3 regions of the Oceanobacillus sp. M60 genome follow, and region 3 is predicted to be linked to each of the others. Evidence: riboswitches for the same ligand, from Rfam matches in the RefSeq annotation. Region 3 holds a riboswitch; each other region holds the start of a gene.

The links. A riboswitch is a leader RNA that binds a small molecule or an ion and turns the genes downstream of it on or off. The one in region 3 is predicted to bind thiamine pyrophosphate.
Region 1: linked by a shared signal. The riboswitch ahead of ACW0TQ_RS12015 (acetylornithine deacetylase) and the one ahead of ACW0TQ_RS16260 (lipoate--protein ligase family protein) in region 3 are both predicted to bind thiamine pyrophosphate.
Region 2: linked by a shared signal. The riboswitch ahead of ACW0TQ_RS02295 (ABC transporter ATP-binding protein) and the one ahead of ACW0TQ_RS16260 (lipoate--protein ligase family protein) in region 3 are both predicted to bind thiamine pyrophosphate.

The regions. Positions count from the first base shown of each region.
Region 1 is NZ_JBSSNH010000004.1:276,653-284,487, forward strand. It holds gene htpG (molecular chaperone HtpG) at 1-730, opposite strand, end outside; gene ACW0TQ_RS12000 (NAD-dependent protein deacylase) at 888-1,598, shown strand; gene ACW0TQ_RS12005 (YpjP family protein) at 1,716-2,303, opposite strand; gene tenA (thiaminase II) at 2,473-3,141, opposite strand; gene ACW0TQ_RS12015 (acetylornithine deacetylase) at 3,181-4,449, opposite strand; TPP riboswitch at 4,531-4,634, opposite strand; gene ACW0TQ_RS12020 (hypothetical protein) at 4,896-5,345, shown strand; gene ACW0TQ_RS12025 (S66 family peptidase) at 5,388-6,422, shown strand; gene ACW0TQ_RS12030 (AbrB/MazE/SpoVT family DNA-binding domain-containing protein) at 6,500-6,757, opposite strand; gene ACW0TQ_RS12035 (DUF2653 family protein) at 7,261-7,557, shown strand.
Region 2 is NZ_JBSSNH010000001.1:451,404-459,238, forward strand. It holds gene ACW0TQ_RS02275 (transposase) at 1-84, opposite strand, end outside; gene ACW0TQ_RS02280 (transposase) at 1-437, opposite strand, end outside; gene ACW0TQ_RS02285 (ABC transporter substrate-binding protein) at 723-1,736, opposite strand; gene ACW0TQ_RS02290 (ABC transporter permease) at 1,738-2,478, opposite strand; gene ACW0TQ_RS02295 (ABC transporter ATP-binding protein) at 2,482-3,255, opposite strand; TPP riboswitch at 3,399-3,508, opposite strand; TPP riboswitch at 3,613-3,713, opposite strand; gene ACW0TQ_RS02300 (alanine/glycine:cation symporter family protein) at 4,364-5,731, opposite strand; gene ACW0TQ_RS02305 (TIM barrel protein) at 5,959-6,891, opposite strand; gene ACW0TQ_RS02310 (MFS transporter) at 6,929-7,835, opposite strand, start outside.
Region 3 is NZ_JBSSNH010000006.1:272,248-280,082, forward strand. It holds gene ileS (isoleucine--tRNA ligase) at 1-2,058, shown strand, start outside; TPP riboswitch at 2,190-2,292, shown strand; gene ACW0TQ_RS16260 (lipoate--protein ligase family protein) at 2,487-3,329, shown strand; gene lipA (lipoyl synthase) at 3,322-4,266, shown strand; gene lspA (signal peptidase II) at 4,487-4,957, shown strand; gene ACW0TQ_RS16275 (RluA family pseudouridine synthase) at 4,954-5,865, shown strand; gene pyrR (bifunctional pyr operon transcriptional regulator/uracil phosphoribosyltransferase PyrR) at 6,035-6,583, shown strand; gene ACW0TQ_RS16285 (aspartate carbamoyltransferase catalytic subunit) at 7,085-7,835, shown strand, end outside.

The DNA of each region.
Region 1 (7,835 bases), on a different contig from region 3:
TCTTATTTTTCTTCCAAATAGGAACCATTGTGTTCAGCGTCTGCTCTTCAATCACATCTTCATACTCATCTTCTGTTCCTTCTTTTAACTTGCTTTCCGTAACATCCATTTTAATTGGATAGCGGATAAAGTCAGAGTATTTCTTGACGATTTGTTTTAAAGTAGCTTCTTCTAAAAACGTATCATAATTGTCTTCTTCTTCGTTTTCTTTTATTTCAAGGATAATCTCTGTGCCAACTTCTTCGCGGTCAATCGGCGTAATCGTATAGCCGTCTGACCCTTGTGAAACCCATTTGTATCCTTCTTCACTGTCAATCGATTTTGTTAATACGGTCACTTTATCCGCAACCATAAACGCTGCATAAAAGCCGACACCAAATTGACCAATAATATCATGGCCGTCTTTAATTTCATTTTCTGATTTAAACGTATGTGAACCACTCTTAGCAATCACACCGAGGTTATCTTCCAGCTCTTCCTTTGTCATTCCAATTCCCGTATCTACTACAGTCAACGTACGTTTTTCTTTATTAGGAATCAGTTTGATATAGTAATTGCTTTGATCGAATGTTAAAGCATCATCCGTTAATGCTTTATAATAAATCTTGTCAATAGCATCACTTGCGTTAGAGATTAATTCACGCAAGAAAATCTCCCGTTGTGAATAAATGGAGTGGATGACCATATCTAATAATTTCTGTGATTCTGCTTTAAACTCGTGCTTTGCCATAATGCGCTCTCTCCTTTTTCTGTTTTTAGCACTCTCTCTCACAGAGTGCTAAACCTCTATTACATGAATACCATATTCTATTTTAACTGTCAATATTAGTCGCATATAGCCTAAACAACATGTATAATAGAAAATATATAGAAGAGGAGGGGTCTCGATGCTTCATGAATGGTTAAAAGATTCCAAACATACCGTCGTTTTCACTGGCGCAGGAATGTCTACAGAGAGTGGGCTGCCTGACTTTCGTTCCACAAACCGGGGACTTTGGAGAAAGAAAGACCCAAGCAAAATCGCAAGTGTAGATGCTTTAAATCATCACGTAGAGGATTTTATCGAATTTTATCGGGAGCGCGTCCTGGGCGTCAAAGAAGTTGGTCCGCATAAAGGACATCACATTCTTGCCGATTGGGAAAATAATGGACTGATCCAATCGATTATTACCCAAAATGTGGACGGTTTTCATCAGGCTGCAGGCAGCAGACACGTTCATGAGCTTCATGGAACCCTGCAAGAGCTGCATTGCCAAAGCTGTGGGAAAATCTACGACAGTTCTGCTTATTTAAATGAAGACTATCACTGTTCCTGCAGCGGAATACTCAGACCTTCTATTGTATTATTTGGGGAAATGCTCCCTGAGGATGCCTTTTCTGCTGCGTTTGAGCATGCAAAGAAAGCCGATTTATTTATCGTGCTAGGTTCCTCTCTATCGGTTACGCCAGCCAACCAATTCCCGGAAATCGCAAAACAAAATGGCGCCAAACTTGTCATTGTCAACCAGGAGAAAACACCATTAGATGAGTTTGCAGATGAAGTTGTTTTTGACCGGAAGATTGGGGCTTATTTAGGAGAAACGGATCAATTATTATAAAACAGATAAAAGGCAAGGAAGCGCTGCACGCTTCCTTGCCTTTCTTGATGGATTAAAATAAATACAGCTCTATTTGTTTTAAGCAAGGCGAGTAACCTCAGCCCCAAAATTTTGATCTTATGCCATCCATTTAGGCGGTGTATTCTTATTCCAATAAATATCCCCGATATGATAATGCTTTTGGAATCCATCCTCACTTAAATGGTAATGAAAATTAAAATAATACCCTTCCAATGGTCGGTTTTCCCTGCGTACATGAAACTTTGCCAATGTTTTGCCGGTGCTGTTATTGGAAACATTGAAAATCCGCTCCCCATAGCCGTCTGAAGGTTTTTCCGTAATCGCTATATCCTTATATATGGCAGAATGCTCGACAAGATCAGACAACACCAATTCCATCTGCGGTAAAATCATAGCAGAAAATTCATCCTCGACCTTCCCCGCAATCCTCGTTCCAAATTTTTCGATACTCAATTTTTTCGCCTCTTCATGAAGGTGGCCAAGAAAAGCTTCTCTTGGGTCTTCTACATTGTATGATTGGGTGGTTTCCTCGATAACAGATGTTGTTTCGATATCTGATGAAGAAGATACGCTGCTGTCATCCCGCTTATTGGCGTCGACTTCCAAAAGATTTGTTGGCGTATAGATACCCAATGTTAAAATTGTTATAAATATGACTGCTATTTTTCTCCACCAGAGCTTCATCTGCTTCACCCATCTTCCGTATCCGTTTTCTTTATTTTACCATGAATCCATTTCTTGTCTATCCAACCATTCTACTTTTTTGAATATTGGAAGAAAATAATTTGTTATACGGAACATTCTGCTTATACATTTTTTTACAACTCAAGAAATCATATAGGGTGATTTTACCTTATACCGGCCAGCCTTCACGCTTATATGCCATATCCCAAAACATATATTCATAGCGGCTCGTATTCAGAAAAATAGCTTCTAAATGATTCAGTTCTGCTTCTGTACAGCCTTCCGCAAGCTCGTCTAATTTTTCAATCAGCCACTTGCCGATGGAACCAAATTCATCCGAGCTGTACATTTTCACCCATTCCCCATACTGTTCATGCTCCAGTGCACCCGGCTTTTTTGCCAGCTCCAGACCAATTTCATAATAACTCCAGGCACATGGCAGAATCGCTGCAATTAAGTCTGCTAAAGAACCTTTCTGTGCCTCTGCAAGCATATTACTGCTGTAGGCAAGCGTTACAGGCCCTGGAACCGTAGATTCTAATTCTTCTCTGGAAATACCGAGACGCTCGGCATACTGGCGATGAAGATCCATTTCGAAATTCAGGGTTTCATCCAGCGATTTAGCAAAGCCGGACATGGTATCTAAATCTTTTGCAAGCACCGTTCCCATCGCGATTACTTTTGAGTACTCTATCAAATACTTGTAATCCTGACACATGTAGAATTTAAATGACTCCATATCGAGTGTTCCATTTCCAATTCCCTGCACAAACGGATGCTGGTGGCTTTTCTCCCAAATCGAATCTGCTGACTTGCGAATACGTTCTGTAAATTTCATGTTCTATGCACTCCTTTTTCTATCATTTTTATAAATGCCTTATTCCTGTTTTTCTGTTTGACACCATTTCAAAATAAATCGCAGCAGGGACACTGTATAATCTACTAACTCGTCGATATTTACCTGCTCATCCACGGCATGGGCATGCTTCAATTCACCCGGTCCATAGCAGACCGTCGGAATCCCGTATGCTGCAAGCCAGCCGCCATCGGTTACTGTTTCAGACATTCGGACTTTCGCTTCCTCGCCAAAGGCTTTGCTATGACTCTCCTGTAACATCGCAAAAGCAGCATGTTCTTTATCTACGGAGAAAGACGGGAAAATTTCACCGCGGTCCACAATCATCGATTCGCCTCCCCATTCAAAGGCGGGTGGATTATCCCGCATCCAGACATCCGCTTCAGCCGTCTTGCGTAAATGGGACTCAATTTCTGCAGCAACCTGCTCAGCAGTCTCATCGGGATAATAATGAACGGTAATCCATAGGCGGCATTCATCAGCAATAAAAGCAGCATGTCTGCCTCCTTCAATCACTGCCGGGTTGATGGTATTGGTTCCTGGGGGAAAGCCTGGATAGGATTTGGTCACTGCCCAATGTCGCTCCAGCTCCTGCAACGCAGTAAGGAGCTTATTCATCTTTTCAATGGCGCTGGCCCCTTTCATCCCGCCGCCTGCATGAATGAGCTGGCGACGTGTACCATCATGGTGCGTGATTGGACTTTTCACTGTGATCCAGCCGGTAATAACGCCTCCTTGCCCATGTATTTCACAATGACTTGTATCTGCAACGATGGCATAATCCGCTGTATACCCGCGTTCTCCACATTGCTTCGTCCCTGCTTCTCCAACCTCTTCCCCAATGACGGACTGCAGAATAACATCCCCGCCAAGGCGAATCTGGTGGTCATGCAATATGCGCATCGCAAATAAACACGCTGCCAGACCGCCTTTCATATCTGCTGCACCCCGCCCAAATAATGTACGTCTTTCCACTGCTGGCTGAAATGGCGCATGCTTCCAGTTTTCACCTTCCTCTATAGAAGCGACATCCACATGCCCATTAAGAATCAAGCTGTTGTATGTATCGGAAGCAGTTCCACGTAAACAGCCGACGACATTCGGGTCACCGGGATAAACCTCCCATTGTTCTGTTTCAAAATTCATTTCCTTCAAGTAGTTCGCAATGTAAGCTTGGATAGCCTCTGTATTTCTTGCAGGCGGGGCTGGCGTTTCAAAACGAATTAAATCGCTGACAAGCGCTATTAACTCGTCTTCTCGATTTCGAACCTCCTGAATTACCCTATCCATTCAAAAACCTCCTTTTCAGCACGCAAAAAAGCCGCCTCCTGATATAGAAAGCGGCAGAAAAGTTTGGTTCATTTGCCTATAGGCATATTCCGCCCACTTCCCTCCGCTAGTACGAACTAGATCAGGTTGGTAAGGGTCAAGGCAATATGCCTCTCTCAGCTTAATAAGCACCCCTAGTGGATCCATTGCGTATGTATTTATCCATTTCAGATTACCATACAGTTCTGGAAGCGTAAAGCAGAATTTAAAAGGAAGGATGATTCTACTGTCCATTGTCTGTATACATATTGCTGCTTTTTTGCGCAATATGTCTTATTGTCATCGTCGTCTTTAGTATCTATCCTTTCGGTTTCATTACTTATAATCTCGAACATATACCACTGCTAAAAAAATTAGAGGATAAAGCAGCTTCACTGTTTCTCTTTTCTCTATTGGGAATCGTTTGCTTGGTATTTTTAATGGCATATGTCTTTATGGGAAAATCTATCGTTAGTATTGTGCAGTCCCATAGCGGAGACCAAATAGAAACCGAAGCCTATATTTCGGATAGGGAATATGACTATAATGCTGGCCGCTATAGCACAAGTTCATACTATTTGCATTTATCTTTCTACGCAGAAGACATAAACAAGGAGGTTATGGTTTCCAAAGAAGTATCTTCTCGTATATTTTCTCAGGCTAACCATGTCATTGATGTTCAATATCCTGAAGGACAGCCTTATAAAGCACACATAGCAGGGACTAAATTTAGAGATTTTTTCGGATCCAGCTTTATTATTTATAGCTGCATTCTCATCGTTACGGCTTTATTAATATATGCACCTGTTTTAATGCGAAGAAAGAAGAAAACAGGCTCTTTTTATAGGAAACAGAAAAAGGATTTCTCCAATAAATAACGAATACATAAGATATACAATTTTCTGAGAGGAGTATTTCTTATGCTTATGCAGCCGGCAAAATTATCTCCAGGAGATAAGGCAGCGACTGTCAGCCTCTCCTGGGGCGGAGCAGGCGAGCCCTCCTTAAGCTGGCGCTACCAGCAGGGTGTGGAACGCTTAGAGAGCGTGTTTGGGCTTGAAGTCGTTCCAATGCCTAACAGCTTAAAAGGACAAACTTATATAGATGAACATCCCGAGGCACGGGCCGAAGATTTAATGACTGCATTCAAAGACCCTGAAATCAAAGCGATTATCTCTAATATTGGCGGTGATGACAGTATTCGTCTGCTTCCCTATATCGATTTTGAGATTATCCGTCAAAATCCAAAGATTTTCATGGGATTTTCTGATACGACGATTGCTCATTTATTCTGCTTCCATGCTGGTTTATCCTCCTTCTACGGACCAGCAATCATGACAGATTTTGCAGAAAATGTGGCGATGGATGATTATACGGTGCAAGCCATTCAAAGCATGCTTTTTGAAGCAGAAGCGGTCGGCGGCATCCCTGCACCGGAAAAGTGGACAAGTGAATTTTTAGAGTGGGATATTTCCAATAAGTCTATTGCCAGAACAATGCACCCTAATCAGGGTTACGAACTGCTGCAAGGAAACGGTATCGCAAAAGGGAACCTCATCGGCGGCTGTATCGAAGTACTTGAATTTGCTAAAGGAACAGCCATTTGGCCGCAGCAGGAAGCATGGCAAAACAGCATTCTCTTTTTTGAAACATCAGAGGAAAAAACGGATCCAGAATTAATTAAAAGATGGCTTCGAAATTATGCCGCTCAGGGGATTCTACACCAAGCGAATGGAATGATTGTTGCCAAGCCTTATGGGGAAGTACATTACGAGGCGTACAAGGAAGTTATTCTATCTGTTTTAGCAGAAAACAGGCTGAATGACCTCCCAGTGTTATATGGGGTTTCTTTTGGACATACCGAACCAAAAACGCCCATTCCATATGGAAGATTAGCACGAATTGATTGTAATCAGGTATCCTTTTCAATTTTGGAAGCAGCTGTGACAGATTAAATCCGGCTGCTTTTCTTTGCCAAAAATAAAAGGAGACATATTGCGTCTCCCTTCCGTTTCAATCTTTCTGTTTCACATCAAAGATATTCTTTAAGAATTTCTTTTCCTTTTTGACTTACATATAATCCGCCTGGCAGCTGTATATTATCATCATTGACTTCTCCTGTAATAAAACAAGTCTTTTCAGCTTCGTATTTCCGTATGATAATTCGGTCTTCCTCTACGAATATTTCCATCGGATCCCGCTCTTGTATGTTCAAACTTCTTCGCAATTCCTTAGGTATAACAATCCGGCCCAGTTCGTCCACTTTTCTAACGATACCAGTGCTTTTCATTCTGCACGCTCCTTTTTTATATTTCTTAAGATAACTGTCTATATCATCCCCTCTACCCTTTTATGGAAATGTATAAACAACAAAGGAACTTATTAACAGTGTGAAAAAGCGGCAGCAGTAATCGATATCACTATCCATAAATACGGTGAGAAACGGTGATTGGTTAAAATATACTGCGTTTTATATAAGCTGTAGCAGATTTGAAGTCGCTCTTATTATTAAATCAATTGAGACAGTGATATACTATCCATATAATCCTTTTTAGAAACGTTCGTTACACAAAGTAAAAAGTAAGCTCTTTCATCCGCATTTTTCTTTTTCCAAAAAGATTTACAACTTACCTGGACGGAAAAAGAAACGGTCGAAAAGAAGCCAGGAAAAGTTTATGCCCCTATAACTACTTCTTACTTCATGCAAATAGGGAGTTTGTAGTAGAATAGAGTAAGCATCATTACTGGAAGCTGAAAATAAGCTCCCAACCATATGCAGGAGGAATTTGAGGTATGCAAAAACTTATTATTCCTGAAGAGGATATTGTGCTTGCTATATGTATGTACATTGCTGAAGAACAGAATATGAGTGCAGATGACGTCCAAGTAGAGTTATTTTATGATGATTACACTGGATTTTCAGCAGAAGTCGTGACATCATCTGGAAAACAGGAATGGATGACCAAGCAAATTATTGCTGCATTAAGAAAATGGATCAAAGAAAATCTCCACGCCGATCCGTATGCAGGCTTAAAATTGGATTTAGACAGACGAAACGGCATTTATGCACGTCTTCGATACAATAGTTAATATTTCACAAAGCTTTCATCCTATTTTTCATTTTTAAGTTTCTTTACATATTTTTGAAGATGCAGGAGCAGCAGCCTCCGCTTCTATGAATAGCGTATTTATTTTCATTATTTTATTTTTTAACTGGATGAACACTTCTTTTAAGATGGTTTAAAAAGCTTAAGAAACGTTTCTAAGCATGTATGTACATAATAGCCAAAAAATCCTTATTTTCTTCATGAATGAAGAAAATAAGGATTTTTGAGTTTGATAATGAATTCTCTGTAAAAGAGAATTAT
Region 2 (7,835 bases), on a different contig from region 3:
TTCGTAGCCTGTCTGTGAAGTTCGTGTATAGTTTCTAATGACTTGTAACTTCCGATCATTGGCACAGGTGTAGGGTATCTGTATTTTTGTCGTAAGCCATGTTTTCCCGATGTTTGATATCCTTTTTTGAAAGAAGCTTTTTTCTTGCGTTCATGATTTTGCAGCTTGGTATAGCCCGTCTGCTTTTGCTTCTTTAAATAGACATAATTTTCTTCGCTTTCATATCCAGAATCCGCAACAATATGACGATACGTGAAAGGGAGGTTTTCCTTTAAATATTGAAGCATCGGAATCAACGTAGCTGTGTCGTTACGATCGGAAAAGACATCTATTCCCACGATAAATTCTGCGTCTACAGCGGCTTGGACATTGTAAGCTGGTCGAATGATCAGGAGCTGCATATCCTTGAAGAAGCCAGCGAAAATTGATATTTTCATCGTTCCAATAAAAAGAAAAACACCGAAACCATAAAAAACTGCACGGAAAAAGCGTTGATCATCGTCGGCATAATGGGCTAATTAGGAGATTCGTCAAAAAAAGGACACACAATGAACGTATATTCTAATACCGTACATTACGCAGTTCGAAAATTGACTGAAAATACCTTTTCGCAGAATTTTTTGATGAGGTAATCTAGGCAACCTTATCAAGAAATTCCATTCCAGCCCTATATAATGACTTCATATAAAGTGTTACATTTCCTATTGCCATTTAGGATATTATTATTCAATATTGATAAATATATCATCGATGTTTGGAATTTCTTTAATTACTCCATATTCCTTTAACCATTTTGCTGTTTCTTCCCATGAAGCTTTTTCTTGTGATCCAAAACCTTGCTCTGATTCCATTTTTGGTAAGAGAATAGACAAGCTTTCTGTTTCTATTTCTTTTTCTAAGGGAAAGTTTCCTTCATCCTGGTGATCAAGCAGGATTTGCAGTGCCTCTTCTTCATTTTCAATCATGAAATCATATCCTTTTCGTGCAGCCCGCCAAAATGCTTCAATATTTTTCTGTTCCTCTTCCCATGTCTCGTCACTGGTAACAGCGACAATTTCATAAAAGTGAGGAACCCCGTAATCTACTGGATTAATAAAATCAATATCATAGCCTTCACTGCGCAGAACTGGCACTTCATGGTTTACATACATACCACTTACAGCATCAACCTGCTCAGAAATAAGAGAAGAACCCAATTCAAATTCCACATTCAGCATATCTACTTTTTCATAATCTCCACCGTCATGTTCAACAATTGTTTGAACAATTGCTTCATTAACAGGAATTCCAGGATACCCTACCTGCTTCCCTTCTAAATCTTTCGGAGAATTTACCGGATCATCGGAATGGTAAACAATGTGATTTAATGGCTCCCGAACAATAGCAGCCACGGATTTAACAGGGATATTTTCATTTGCTCTTGCTGCAATCACATCAGGCTGGTAATATAATCCCATCGTCACATTGCCTGAAGCTGCAAGTGACAGCGGATCTGTCGGATTTGCTGGAAATTGAATATCAACATCGATTCCCTCTTCTTCAAAATACCCTTTCTCTTCTGCTACGTATAGATAACTATGTACAGCATTCGGGTACCAATCAAGCATAATAGAAACGGTATTTGTTTCTTTTACGTTTTTATTATCCTCTGCTATAGATTCTTCCTTTTCATTTCCACAAGCACTTAAACTAATAAAGATTATTAGAATACCAACTATTATTGATAATTTTTTCATATTAAGATCTTCTCCATTTCAATATATATTTTTCTAATAAAACAACAGTAATAAACAATAAAATTCCAATCAAAGAAAGAAGGACAATCGGAGCAAATACACCCGCTCCATTAAACTGTGTCATCATCCGACGACTAAAATACCCTAAACCAGCTTGTGCACCCAGCCACTCTCCAATTGCCGCTCCAATCACGCTCATTGGCACCGCTACTTTTAGCCCTGAAAAAAAAGAAGGCAGTGCGGATGGGACTTCTAATTTGAAAAAAAGAGCACTTTTAGATGCACCTAATGTTTGAAATAATTCTTTCAGCTCTTTACTTGTTGATCGAAAACCATCGAAAGTACTGACGGTAATTGGAAAAAAGGTAATGATAATTGTAACGATAACTTTACTCCAGATGGAATAACCGAACCAAAGTACAAAAATGGGCGCCAATGCAATAATAGGAATAGTTTGTGATGCAATTAAAATAGGATAAATCGCTTGTTGTAATGTTTTAGATAGATTCATGCTTATTGCTAAAGCAACTCCCAGTACCAATGAAATCCCAAGACCAATGATAATAACAGCAAGCGTCATAGGAAGATGATGCAACAAGAGCTCTGTTTTTAATTCCCATAGCTTCTTCACGATTTCGGTTGGCGCTGGCAAAATAAATGATGTAGCGACAAACCCCGCTCCCGCTTCCCATATAAGCAAAAAGATTGTGATTAAAATAATAGAATAAAGATAATTTTTCATGCATTACACCCTCATCCGAAACTGATCTAGTAAATCATTTTTTAGCTCCGTCACTTCCTCTTTATCTAAATCGTATTGTCGTCTTGGACGTTCTAAAGGTACTTTAATTTCTTTTAATGTTGTAAATGGGGTATCCGTAATGACGAAAATGCGGTCAGACAAAAATAATGCTTCTGAAATATCATGTGTTATAAACAAAATAGTAGATTGCTGTTGTTCCCATTGTTCTAATAACCATTCCTGCATATATAACCTGGTCATTGCATCTAAGGCTGAAAAAGGTTCGTCCAACAACAACACATTAGATCCGGATAACGTGGCTCTTAAAAAGGAAACCCGTTGCCGCATCCCCCCAGATAATTCATGAGGGTATTTATTCTCGTATCCTTTTAACCCAAAGGCCTCCAGCAAGTTTTGAACAGTTCTTCTATCGAGATGATTTTCCTTTTGCAGTTCCAATGGAAGAGCTGCATTTTGTTGAACAGTCCGCCATGGCATCAATAAATCCTGTTGAGGCATATAACCAACTTTTCCAGAACGATTGGTTACTGGATCCTCGTTTAAATAGATAGTTCCGCTTTTCAGTTCCTCCAATCCGACAATTAGACGGAAAATTGTCGACTTGCCGGACCCACTTGCACCGATAATGCTTACAAATTCACCATCCGCAATAGAAAGATTCATATTTTTTAATATAGGAATTTTCCCTGCATCATTTTTGTAATAGAAATTTACGTTTTGAAACTGAAGAGCTATTTTTTTATTTTGTTCTCTCATCCTTCGTTCTCTACCTTCTTTCTAACAAAGAGTGTATTATTATGTCTTAAAAGCAATCATCAGCTAATCGAAAATGCATCCCTCCTTCCAAATAAAAAATACCCCAGACATGAAGCCCAGGGTACATACATTTCCTTATGATAGAAATTACTTTGCATGTTCCCTACGCTGGTCTCAACCAGATCAGGTTCTAAGGGTCTATATCTTACGGATAGTATCTCAACCAGCAACACTGGTCCCCCTACATTCTTATTAAATTGGTATCTCTTTTATTGAATTTATGACATAAGCATTAAAAAACCCATTCAACGAATACAGATGAATGGGAAATGAATACATAACTAGATTATTATCTACTTAAGTAAGTCATCACTTCCCTACGTTAGTCTTAACTAAATCAGGTTATAAGAGTCAAGTTTCCTTTCTCAGCGATAAAAATCGCTCCCCTAGTGATTATAGAAATATGAAATTTTTGATTCTATAAATGAACTTGTATGATTGAAAAATACGTTAAAATTCACAATGTTATTTTCATCAGCCACATCTATAGAGAACTGTAGGAAAAATAACTTAAAGTAGAATCTATTTAAACATATAAAATTATAATATGCAAATTATTCTAATTTATCTTTTAAAATCATGAGATTTGTTTGTATATAAAAAAAGATATATCCGCCTATTTTAATATGTTTTCAGGTGAAATTTGGTGAAATAATATAGGATATACAACGGTATAATAAAATAAAAAGAATAACTTTTACTGAGATACTCCTGTTATATGAGGATAGGAGCATCTATTATTTCTAAAGGTATTTTATAATAAATAAAACAGATTAAAAAGAACAGCTCAGCTTGGCTTACATAGCTGTCCTCTTGTAAACGGGACTCTTGTTACTGGAGAAGTGATATTATTTGGAAATCCTGAAGACAACCTTTTAGAACGAATAAATCCTATAGCTGCAATTAAATTCAATTATTGAGAAACCTAAAAAGTGACTTCCATGGATGCAAAGAAGTCACTTTTTATACGAATTGATTTCCCCTCAATTATTTCCTTTATATGTCCGATAGAAAATTACTGTAACTTTATCATTTATTACAGCAATCATTAACCAGCCAGCTTCTGCTTCCTCTCCTCCTCTTTTTCCTTTCTCCGTACTTCTCTAAATTTATTTGTTTCAGATACAATCACGCCGGATAATAAACAGAGCGCAATCAAGTTGGGCACTGCCATTAATCCATTGAATATATCCGCAAGATCCCATACTAACTGCACAGATTGAACCGCACCAAACAGGATAACCAGACAGAAAATGATTTTATAATAGATTGTATTTCGATCTCCAAAAATATAACCGAAGCATTTCTCCCCATAATAGGACCAGCCCAGAATAGTGGAATAAGCAAAGAAAATAAGGCCGAATACAACAATATAATTACCTAATCCAGGCAAGAAAAAGTCAAAAGCTTCTCCTGTAATGACAGGTGCTGCATCTGCTCCAAATTGCAAATGCAGCCCGCTCATCACCACAACAAGTCCGGTAATCGTACAAACCACGATCGTATCCAGAAATGTTCCTGTCATCGATACTAACGCCTGCCGCCCTGGATAATCCGTCTTCGCTGCCGCTGCCGCAATTGGCGCTGAACCAAGACCCGCTTCATTGGAGAACACCCCGCGGGCAATCCCGTATCGAATCGCTAAACCGATAGCTCCCCCGCCGACAGCTTCCGGATTAAATGCAGCCTCAAAAATAACTGCAAACGCCGCAGGAACTTCCGTAATATTTAAAATAACAATAATCAGTCCGCCAGCTATATAAAACAAAGCCAGAAATGGGACAAAGATAGCAGTTACTCTTCCAATGCCTCTCACTCCGCCAAGCAAAACTAATGCAGTGAGCGCCATCAAGATGATTCCCGTAACCCATGGGTTAATATTAAAAGTAGCTTGTAAGGAACCGGCAACAGTATTCGATTGCGTCATATTTCCAATTCCAAAGGATGCTAAAAAGCCAAACAGCGCAAACAAAACAGCTAACCATTTCCAGCCCAATCCCTTTTCAATATAATACATTGGACCGCCTGATATTTCCCCTTTATGATTGACGGTACGGTATTTAACAGCTAAGATAGCTTCACCATATTTTGTGGCCATCCCAAAAAATGCCGCCAGCCACATCCAAAATAGCGCACCAACACCGCCAAGGAGCACAGCTGAAGCAACTCCAGTCATATTACCAATTCCCAGTGTCGCCGCCATAGCAATCATCAATGATTGGAAATGAGAAATATCTCCTTTTTCGTTTTTGTCTTTATTTTTACTTTTAGAGAATGTTAATTTAAGCGCATAAGGTAAATCTCTTACTTGTAAAAATCCCAGACGCAATGTTAAAAATATTCCCGTTCCTACAATCAGTACGAGCGTAATCGGCCCCCAGACGATACCATTAACCGTATCCACTATTGCCTGTATGCTTTCCACTTCCACATCTCCCCCTTTTCAATTGTCTGTTTTTTCACAAAAATACAATTACAGTAATTGTATTTATTTTACATGAATATCATCTAAAAATCTATGAGAAAATGAAGAAGTGTAAAGTAATTTGACACGGTGTGATAAATTACTGTAAAAAGCGTATAAAGCTGGGCTGGGTGGCCTTATTCATACGCTTTATTACAATTACATTGGAAAGCTTGAACTTATTTATTAAACCCAAGCTCTTCTAAAAATGCGACACTTTTTTTCACATCGGCTAAACTGCTGCCTGCATTTCGAGGATCACGCTCCTGCTCGATCGTGATAAACCCTTCATATTTTAATTTTACAGCTAATAACTCATATATTTCTTTATAATCAATAACACCTTCACCTATAGGACACATTACATTTTCCGCACAGGCATCAAAAAAACGGATTTTTTTATTCATGACTTGTCGGTAGACATCTATATCAATGTCTTTAAAATGAATATAGTCTACACGATGATAAAGCTTTTCCAGCCATTCTATCGGATCCATTTTTGAATAAAGTAAATGTCCTGTATCTAAACAAAGACCGGCTACTTCATACGGAATGTCCTCTGTCAGTTTCAATATTTCATCCGAAAATTCAATGTACCCACCGGCATGTGGATGCACCACTGCACGAACACCGTATTCTTGCGCAGCTTTCTTTGCAATTTGGGTAATATGAGAGATCATATTACCCCATGCCTTATTTGATAATCTCTGCGCCTGATCAGGGTGGCCTGCTGCATAATCTCTTTCATCATGGCCCCAATCAATCACAATCAGATAAGGTGTCTTAAACTTTTGATTGTCTCCCGCTTGTTCTTGCGGCATCTGCGTGATTAAAGAACAAATAGCCTCTACTTGTTGAAGCAGATTAGGCAGATTGGCCTCGGAGACAAGATCATCAAAGATAGTCCCTGCTACAATCGTAAGTTCATTTTTTTCCAGTTCTTCTTTTAAAACACTTGTATCAAGGGGTAAATAACCGTACGGACCTGTCTCAACCCCTGTAAATCCGGCCAGATGCGCTTCTTTTAAAACGTCTTTCCAATCTGGAAGGTAAGGGTTCTTAGGATCATCTACGCCCCAGCAGCATGGCGCACCTGAAATGTTTATTGTCATGATTCCTTCCGCCTCCAATCATATAGCACTAGTGATCTTAAATCGCATGATGTTTCTTTGTATTTTTATTTTTTAGTAAAAGACGAGTAAATATCTTTCCCCTATACCAAATAGCGACAAGCAGCGTCGCTATCATCCCTAATCCGCCAGCAAAATAGAATCCAGATGCGATACCAAACTGGGAATTAACCATTCCTGATAAAAATGGACCAACAAATATACCTATTGCGTAGATAGATTGATACGCCCCCATGGCTGTTGCTCTTTTGGCAGGTTTAATCGATTGGATAGACATCCCCAGCAGCAGTGGAAAAATCATTCCTAAGGAAAAGCCCTGCAATCCCTGGATAACCAGAAAGATACTCTTCAGCTGTGCGAACGGAATAAGCAAGGTAGCTATCGTCACCAGCAAAAAGGCAGCCACCAAGGACTTCCCCTCTCCTAAGCGAGGAATAATCACGTTCCCCATAAAAAGCGTTGCAATCGCATGCGGTACCATAAAAGCAGCTACAATCCAGGTAATCTCACTCGCTTCAAAACCTGTCTGTAACGCAAAAGTTGATGTAAAGCCAAACATAGTCGAGAAAATAATACTATGAGCCAATATGGATAACAGAGACACTTTTAATAGCGACGGTTCGCGGATAATATGTATTAATCCCTTTAGCTTAATGGGCTCGGAGACTTTCTTATTTTTTGGTTCATAAATAAAGAAAGCCAGCCCCCATCCAATCACACTGAACACACTGCCAATCCAAAATGGTGCCTTCCATCCCCATTCCTCAACAATATAGCCGCTAAAGCTCATTCCAAGAAATTGAGCCAGCACGACAATAAAAGAAATACTTCCCATTGCTACATGAACCTTATTCTCTGAAAAATAAATAGGATATAAAACGGTAAAAGCAACCCATGATGCAGCTGCAAGTCCGGCCAGCGCACGT
Region 3 (7,835 bases):
ACTCCTTGGACGCTTCCAGCGAACTTAGGAATCAGCTTACATCCTGATTTAAGCTATGTAGTAGCACAAGTAAATGATGAAAAATATGTCATTGCAGAAGCTTTATTAGAAGATGTGAAAGAAGTATTAGGCTGGGAAGATGTAACGGTTGTGAAGAAATTCAAAGGGCAGGAAGCGGATCGTGTAGAAGCACAGCATCCATTTTACAATCGTAAATCCCTTGTTATGCTTGGAGAACATGTTACAACTGATGCGGGGACTGGATGTGTTCATACAGCTCCTGGTCACGGGGAAGATGACTTCTATGTTTGCCGCAGATATGGAATCGATGCATTTTGCCCAGTGGATGAAAAGGGTGTCTTTACGAGTGAAGCGCCAGGATTTGAAGGTTTATTTTACGATGCAGCAAATAAAGTTATCACAGAACAATTGGATGAGAATGGCGCCTTATTAAAATTAGAATTTATCACACACTCTTATCCGCATGACTGGAGAACAAAGAAACCAACTATCTTCCGTGCAACTTCCCAGTGGTTTGCATCTATTAAAGATTTCCGTCAGGATATTCTTGATGAAATTAAAAAAGTGCATTGGTATCCGCATTGGGGAGAAACAAGACTTTATAATATGGTGAGAGACCGTGAGGATTGGTGTATTTCCAGACAGCGTGCCTGGGGAGTTCCGATTCCAGTATTTTATGGGGAAGACGGAACAGCAATCATTACAGATGAAACGATTTCGCATGTATCCGAACTCTTCCGTGAGCATGGTTCCAATGTCTGGTTTGAAAGAGAAGCGAAGGATTTATTGCCGGATGGATTTACATCAGAGCATAGTCCAAATGGCAAGTTTACTAAAGAAGTCGATATTATGGATGTTTGGTTCGATTCAGGCTCCTCACATGAAGGTGTACTGATGAACCGGGAAGAACTTGATCGTCCGGCTGATGTATATTTAGAAGGAAGTGATCAGTATCGCGGCTGGTTTAACTCTTCATTATCTACTTCCGTCGCAGTAACGGGTAAAGCGCCATTTAAAAATATTATCAGTCATGGGTTCGCCCTGGATGGAAATGGCCGCAAGATGAGTAAGTCATTAGGAAATACGGTTGATCCGTCCAAAGTACAAAAACAATTAGGTGCTGATATTTTGCGTCTGTGGGTTTCCAGCGTGGATTATCAGGCAGATGTGCGTATCTCGGATGCTATTTTAAAACAGACTTCAGAAAGCTATCGTAAAATCCGGAATACCTTCCGTTTCTTACTGGCGAACCTTGCTGATTTTGATCCTAGCAAAGATCGCGTGAAGGATGAAGAATTGCAGGAAGTAGACCGTTATATGCTTTATCGTCTGCAGCAGATCTTAAATAATGCACGTGATAATTATGAGCACTTTGAATTTGCACCAGTAATCAGCCAAGTCCATAATTTCTGTGCTGTTGATTTAAGCTCCTTCTATTTAGATTTTGCGAAGGATATCCTGTATATTGAAGCTGCAGACCACCCGCGCCGCCGCAGTCTTCAAACAGGCTACTATGAAATTTTAACAACACTTGTGAAATTGCTTGCTCCAATTATTCCGCATACAACGGAAGAAGTTTGGGAATACATTCCTGGAGTGGAGGAAGAAACGGTTCACTTAACAGATATTCCTGAGCCGCGGGAGGTTGCAGGTGCAAAAGACATTGTCGGAAAATGGGGTCACTTTATGGAAGTAAGAGATGATGTTCTGAAAGCACTCGAAGAAGCAAGAAGCGAAAAGGTTATCGGGAAATCATTGGAAGCTAAAATTACAATCGTGCCGCTTGATGAAGAAACGAAGCAGGTGCTTGAAAACATTTCGCATCTGCATCAATACTTTATTGTTTCAGAAGCAGTTATCGCAGATGAAAAAGGAACAGGCAAAGCATATGATTATGTTGAGGTTGCTGTTGAAAAACATCCTGGAGAAACGTGTGAACGCTGCTGGGTTGTTTCAGAAACAGTAGGCGAAGACAAAGATCATCCAACACTATGTGCTAGATGTGCCAGTGTTGTCAAAGAAAATTATGAGAATTAAAAAACAGGAGCCAGCTTTCTCAAAAGCTGGCTCCTGTTTTTACATATCTGCAAATTGTAAATGCTAATTATTGTATTTTTCTTTACAATTATAAAAATTACCAGTAGACTTAATTTGTAAACTGAATAAGTATTATGCACTGGGGGAGCTGTTAAGCTGAGAAAGACATTCTGTATTGACCCTTGGCACCCGAACTAGATAATCCTAGCGTGGGGAATGTGCAGTCGATAAGGAATTAGATAATTTATCCATTTATCAATAAATCTATCAAAGGCTGCATTCTATGGAATGGGCTCTTTTTTTATTGAATATATTCCCCATTTCGCTTGTATCTTTTAAGCTTAATGATCAGGAAGGGCCGCTAAGAAGCTTGGCATAACAGGGAGCAGCTCCTGCAACAAGTAATTTGTTCATTGGAGGTGACGAAATTGAAGAAACAGTGGGCGTTTATCGATACAGGATTCCGTGGTGCTGCATGGAACATGGCTTTTGATGAGTGCTTGATCAATTGGCATCAAGAAGGTAAAATTCCGCCGACATTACGTTTCTATGGCTGGGAAAAGCCCAGTTTATCGATTGGCTACTTTCAAAAAGTCGATAAGAAAATTGATCTGGAAGCAGTGGAGCGCCATCAGTGTCAGTTCGTCCGTCGTTTGACCGGCGGCAGTGCTGTGCTTCATGACGATGAATTAACGTATAGTCTGGTTATTACAGAGAGTGATCCAGATATTCCTGTATCTGTACAAGAGGCCTACCATGTACTGGCAGAAGGAATATTTGAAGGATATCGCAATTTAGGGATTCCTGCAGAATATGCAACACTGGACAGAGAAAGTGCCAGAGGAAGGACAGCAATATGCTTCGAAAAACCTGCGTTCTATGAAATGGTTGTTGACGGTAAAAAGCTTTCTGGAAACGCACAGACAAGGAAAAAAGGTGTATTGATGCAGCATGGGTCTATTCCTATGAGCATGAATACAAACATGCTTTTTGATTTATTTGTATTCTCTTCCGAAAAAATAAGAGAACGAAGCCGGGCAGCATTTTCTAAAAAAGCGGTGACGATTAATCAATTAACGAATCGAGAGCATCGGTATGATATGCTGACGGATGCATTCAAAGAAGGGTTCAAGGAAGGTTTAGGTTTAGAATTTCATCCTCTGCAATTAACCAAGGCTGAGTGGGATGAAGTAGAGCAATTAGCACAATCAAAGTATGAAACGGAAGCGTGGAATATCAACTCAAACAAGGAGCGTGCTGGCATTGGCTAAACAATCAGAATATATTCGTAAACCAGAATGGCTGAAAACAAAAATCAACACCAATGAATCATACAAAAAATTAAAGAACTTAATGCGGGATAAACGGCTGAACACAGTTTGTGAGGAAGCAAAGTGTCCGAATATTTATGAATGCTGGAGCGAGCGAAAAACGGCAACTTTCATGATTTTAGGAGATACCTGTACACGCGGCTGCCGATTCTGTGCCGTAAAAACTGGTCTTCCAAGCGGAGTTGACCTGGGAGAACCAAAGCGGGTCGCTGACTCTGTTGAAATTATGGGATTAAAGCATGTCGTTATAACAGCAGTTGCGCGTGATGACCTGGAGGACGGGGGAGCTGCTGTTTTTGCCAACACAGTCCGTGCAGTTCGTCATCAGAATCCAGGCTGTACAATAGAAGTTCTCCCTTCGGATATGAAAGGGGACTATGAAAGCTTACATACACTGATGGACAGCGAACCGGATATTTTCAATCATAATATTGAAACGGTGAGACGTTTAACGAAACGTGTTCGGGCAATTGCAAGATATGACCGGTCCTTGCAGCTGTTACAGCGTGTTAAAGAAATTGCTCCGGACACTCCTGTGAAATCAAGTATTATGGTAGGCTTGGGAGAAACAAAAGAAGAACTTATCGAGGCAATGGATGACCTGCGGGCGCATGATGTGGATATAGTTACTATCGGGCAATATTTACAGCCGACCAAAAAGCATTTAAATGTGGAACGGTACTATCATCCCGATGAGTTTGAAGAATTGAAAAATATCGCCCTTGAAAAAGGCTTCTCGCATTGTGAAGCTGGACCGTTAGTACGCTCCTCCTACCACGCGGATGAACAAGTAAGCCAGTCAGCCGCCCAAAGGCGAATTAAATATATGAAAGGCTATGAGTCACAGGAAGATACAAAGGTTGATTTTCAATTTTAAATGATATATTTTCTGATAATATTCCTCTCTGCCCGTTTATAAAACGGCCGGAGGGGATTTTTTATATGCTCATATGCTTACGAACCGATGAATGCAGCTGTCAGAAAGAAGGAAAGCCGTATTGTTTCTTGAAAATTACCAGCAGAAAGGATAAGATAAAGAAAGCTTGGTAAACGAACCCTGAAAAGGCGCAGATTTGCTTTAGATTGGAGAAATGAACATGTGGAGATATTATCTGATTACACTTGTCCTGATTGGGATAGATCAATGGACAAAATGGCTTGTTGCTGCACGAATGGAAATAGGTGAATCAATCCCGATTGTGGAGGACTTCTTTTATATTACCTCACATCGGAATTCAGGAGCAGCATGGGGTATTTTAGAAGGACAAATGACGTTATTTTACATTATTACGGTTATTGTGATTGCCGGGTTAATATACTTTTTACATACACATGGAAAACAGGACCGCCTGATTGCTGTCGGGGTCAGTGTATTGATTGGAGGGGCGGTCGGGAATTTCATCGACCGTATTTTATATCAAGAAGTAGTAGACTTTGCAAACTTCTATATTTTTAATTATAATTTTCCGATATTCAACGTCGCAGATGCATCTCTTACAATTGGTGTGGTGATTGTGATGATTGCAATTATTTTGGATGAGAGAAAGCGGGGGAAAGAGAAAAAATGACAGTAAACCAGCATACAGTGACAGAAACAGAGCATAAAAAAAGAGTGGATAAAATACTGGCGGATGTGCTGCATGAATATTCGCGTTCTCAAATTCAGGGCTGGATTGAAGAAGGCAATGTCAAGCTGAATGGAGAAGCAGTGAAAGCAAATCAAAAATGCCAAACCGGAGAAAGCCTTACATGGGAAATACCTGAAACCAAACCGCTTGTTTTAGAACCGGAAAATATTCCTTTAGATATCGTTTATGAAGATGAGGACCTGCTGGTGGTGAATAAAGCAAAAGGGATGGTTGTCCATCCTTCTGCAGGTCATCATACCGGGACATTGGTCCATGCGTTATTATATCATTGCACTGATTTATCAGGAATTAACGGTGTGGAGCGCCCCGGGATTGTCCACCGTCTCGATATGGATACGAGCGGACTTTTAGTTGCTGCGAAGAATGACTACGCCCATCAGTATCTATCAGAGCAGCTGCAGGAAAAGACATTAAAAAGAACGTATGAAGCAATTGTTCATGGAGAAATTGGCCATGAGACCGGGTTAATCGATGCACCGATCGGCAGAGATCCGAAAGACCGTCAAAAAATGGGGATCGTTGAAAACGGCAAACAGGCGGTTACTCATTTTCGCGTGCTCGAACGTTTCCCTGACTATACGCATGTGGAATGCCAATTAGAGACTGGCAGAACACATCAAATTCGTGTGCATATGCAATATATTGGTTTTCCGATTGTAGGCGACCCCAAATACGGTCAGCGGAAATCGTTAGATGTCCAAGGGCAGGCTCTGCACGCGAAGCAAATTGCTTTTATCCATCCGAGGACAGAGCAGCAGATGGAATTTGAAGCAGCACCGCCTGCTGTCTTCATGGAAGCACTCGACCAAATCCGCAAAATGTATTGACAGGCTCGTCATATTCTGACATAATAAGTAACAACAAATAAAGACCTTTAACAATAGTCCTGTGAGGCTAGGAAGGCTGCGATTAGCAAGTTTGCTTACGGTACACGTATGCCCTTTTCCATCAGCAGGAAAAGGGCATTTTTATGCAATTTGGAAGGGGCGGGCTAATTTGAAGAAAAAAACAGAGATTCTTGATGCTGCAGCGATAAATAGAGCATTGACCAGGATGTCCCATGAAATCCTGGAAAAGAACAAAGGCGGAGAGAACCTTGTTTTAATTGGAATCAAAACAAGAGGCGTTCCACTGGCGAAAAACATTCAAGAAAAAATCAAGCAAATTGAAGACATCGAAGTTCCGTTTGGCGAATTAGATATTACCATGTACCGGGATGATTTGGAAAAAAAGGATCATCACGAAGAACCGCGAATCAACTCGGTTTCTATTGATATGGACATAACGAACAAACAGGTCATTCTGATTGACGATGTTCTTTATACAGGCAGAACTGTCCGTGCGGCAATGGATGCTGTAATGGATGTCGGCAGACCGGCGGCGATTCAGCTTGGGGCTTTGGTAGACCGCGGGCACCGCGAGCTGCCTATTCGGGCTGACTATGTTGGCAAGAATATACCTACTTCTGAGCAAGAAATTGTTGTTGTTCAGCTAAGTGAAAAAGATCAAGTAGATCTTGTTTCTATTTATGAAAAGAATACATGATAACTTTTAATCAGATCCAGAGAGATTTGAAAGGTTGTTCAGAATAGCGAATGCTTATAGGGTATTCGTCTAGCTCTCTGCAGCCTTTGCAGGGAGCTTTTTTTTTAAGGAAGTTCAAAAAGTCACTAAATGATAAATGAAGAGCTCTTTAGTTGACTTGCTTTATCCGATGGGCTGCGGTTACCGATGTTGTCAGGTTAATGAATTTTATTAATTTTGATATAGATAGTAATAAAACCTATCTAGCGGAGGAAAAACACGGAGACTCCTATGGGAAAGCGCAGTGGGAAGACCCCGCAGAAAAAAGTGGTCTTCTTTTTTCGAGGAGGCTGAGCGCAAGCCCATGGAAAGCGTAGTGTTTTTCCGCAGCGGTCGCGCTAACCTGACAACATTGCTGCGATTACTCGTCCCATCAAAACCCGTTAGCAACTTTTTGAACATATATATTTGTATAATGAAAATCAATTTTAAAGAATGACACCAAAGAGGGAGAGATGAATCGTGAAACATTTTATTTCGATGCAGCAGCTGTCGAAGGAAACGATGAATCAAATTCTGAAAGAAGCCGAATTGATAAGAAAATCACCAAGAACCTTGAATAAACAGTTATTTGCAGCCAACCTGTTCTTTGAACCAAGTACAAGAACGAAAATGAGCTTTGAAGTTGCGCAAAAAAAACTTGGATTAGAGATGCTGGATTTTCATACGGAAGCTTCCAGCCTTGTCAAGGGAGAGTCCTTATATGACACAGCCAAAACTTTTGAAGCTATAGGTGCAGATGTGTTAGTCGTGCGCCATCCATCTGATAATTGGATAGCTGAAATTGAAAAAGAAGGTTACTTGAGCATACCGGTTATCAACGCCGGCTCCGGAAAAGAGGAGCATCCTACTCAGTGCATGCTGGATTTACTGACAATGTACCAGGAATTTGGCCATGTTGAAGGCAGGAAGGTTGTTATCGCTGGCGATATCAAGCATAGCAGGGTAGCAAGGTCGAATGCGCTTGCTCTGGAGAAATTAGGAGCTGAAGTTTACTTGAGTGCAGCACCAGGGTTTGAAGATACCAGCTTACATTATCCATATATCCGAATGAATGAGGCAGTAGAAATAGCGGATGTCGTGATGCTGCTGCGAATTCAGCATGAGCGTCATATTCATAAAGCAGAAACGTCAGATTATCTCACCCTCTATGGTTTGACAATGGAAAGAGCTGCAAAAATGCAGAAGCATGCAATAATTATGCATCCCGCCC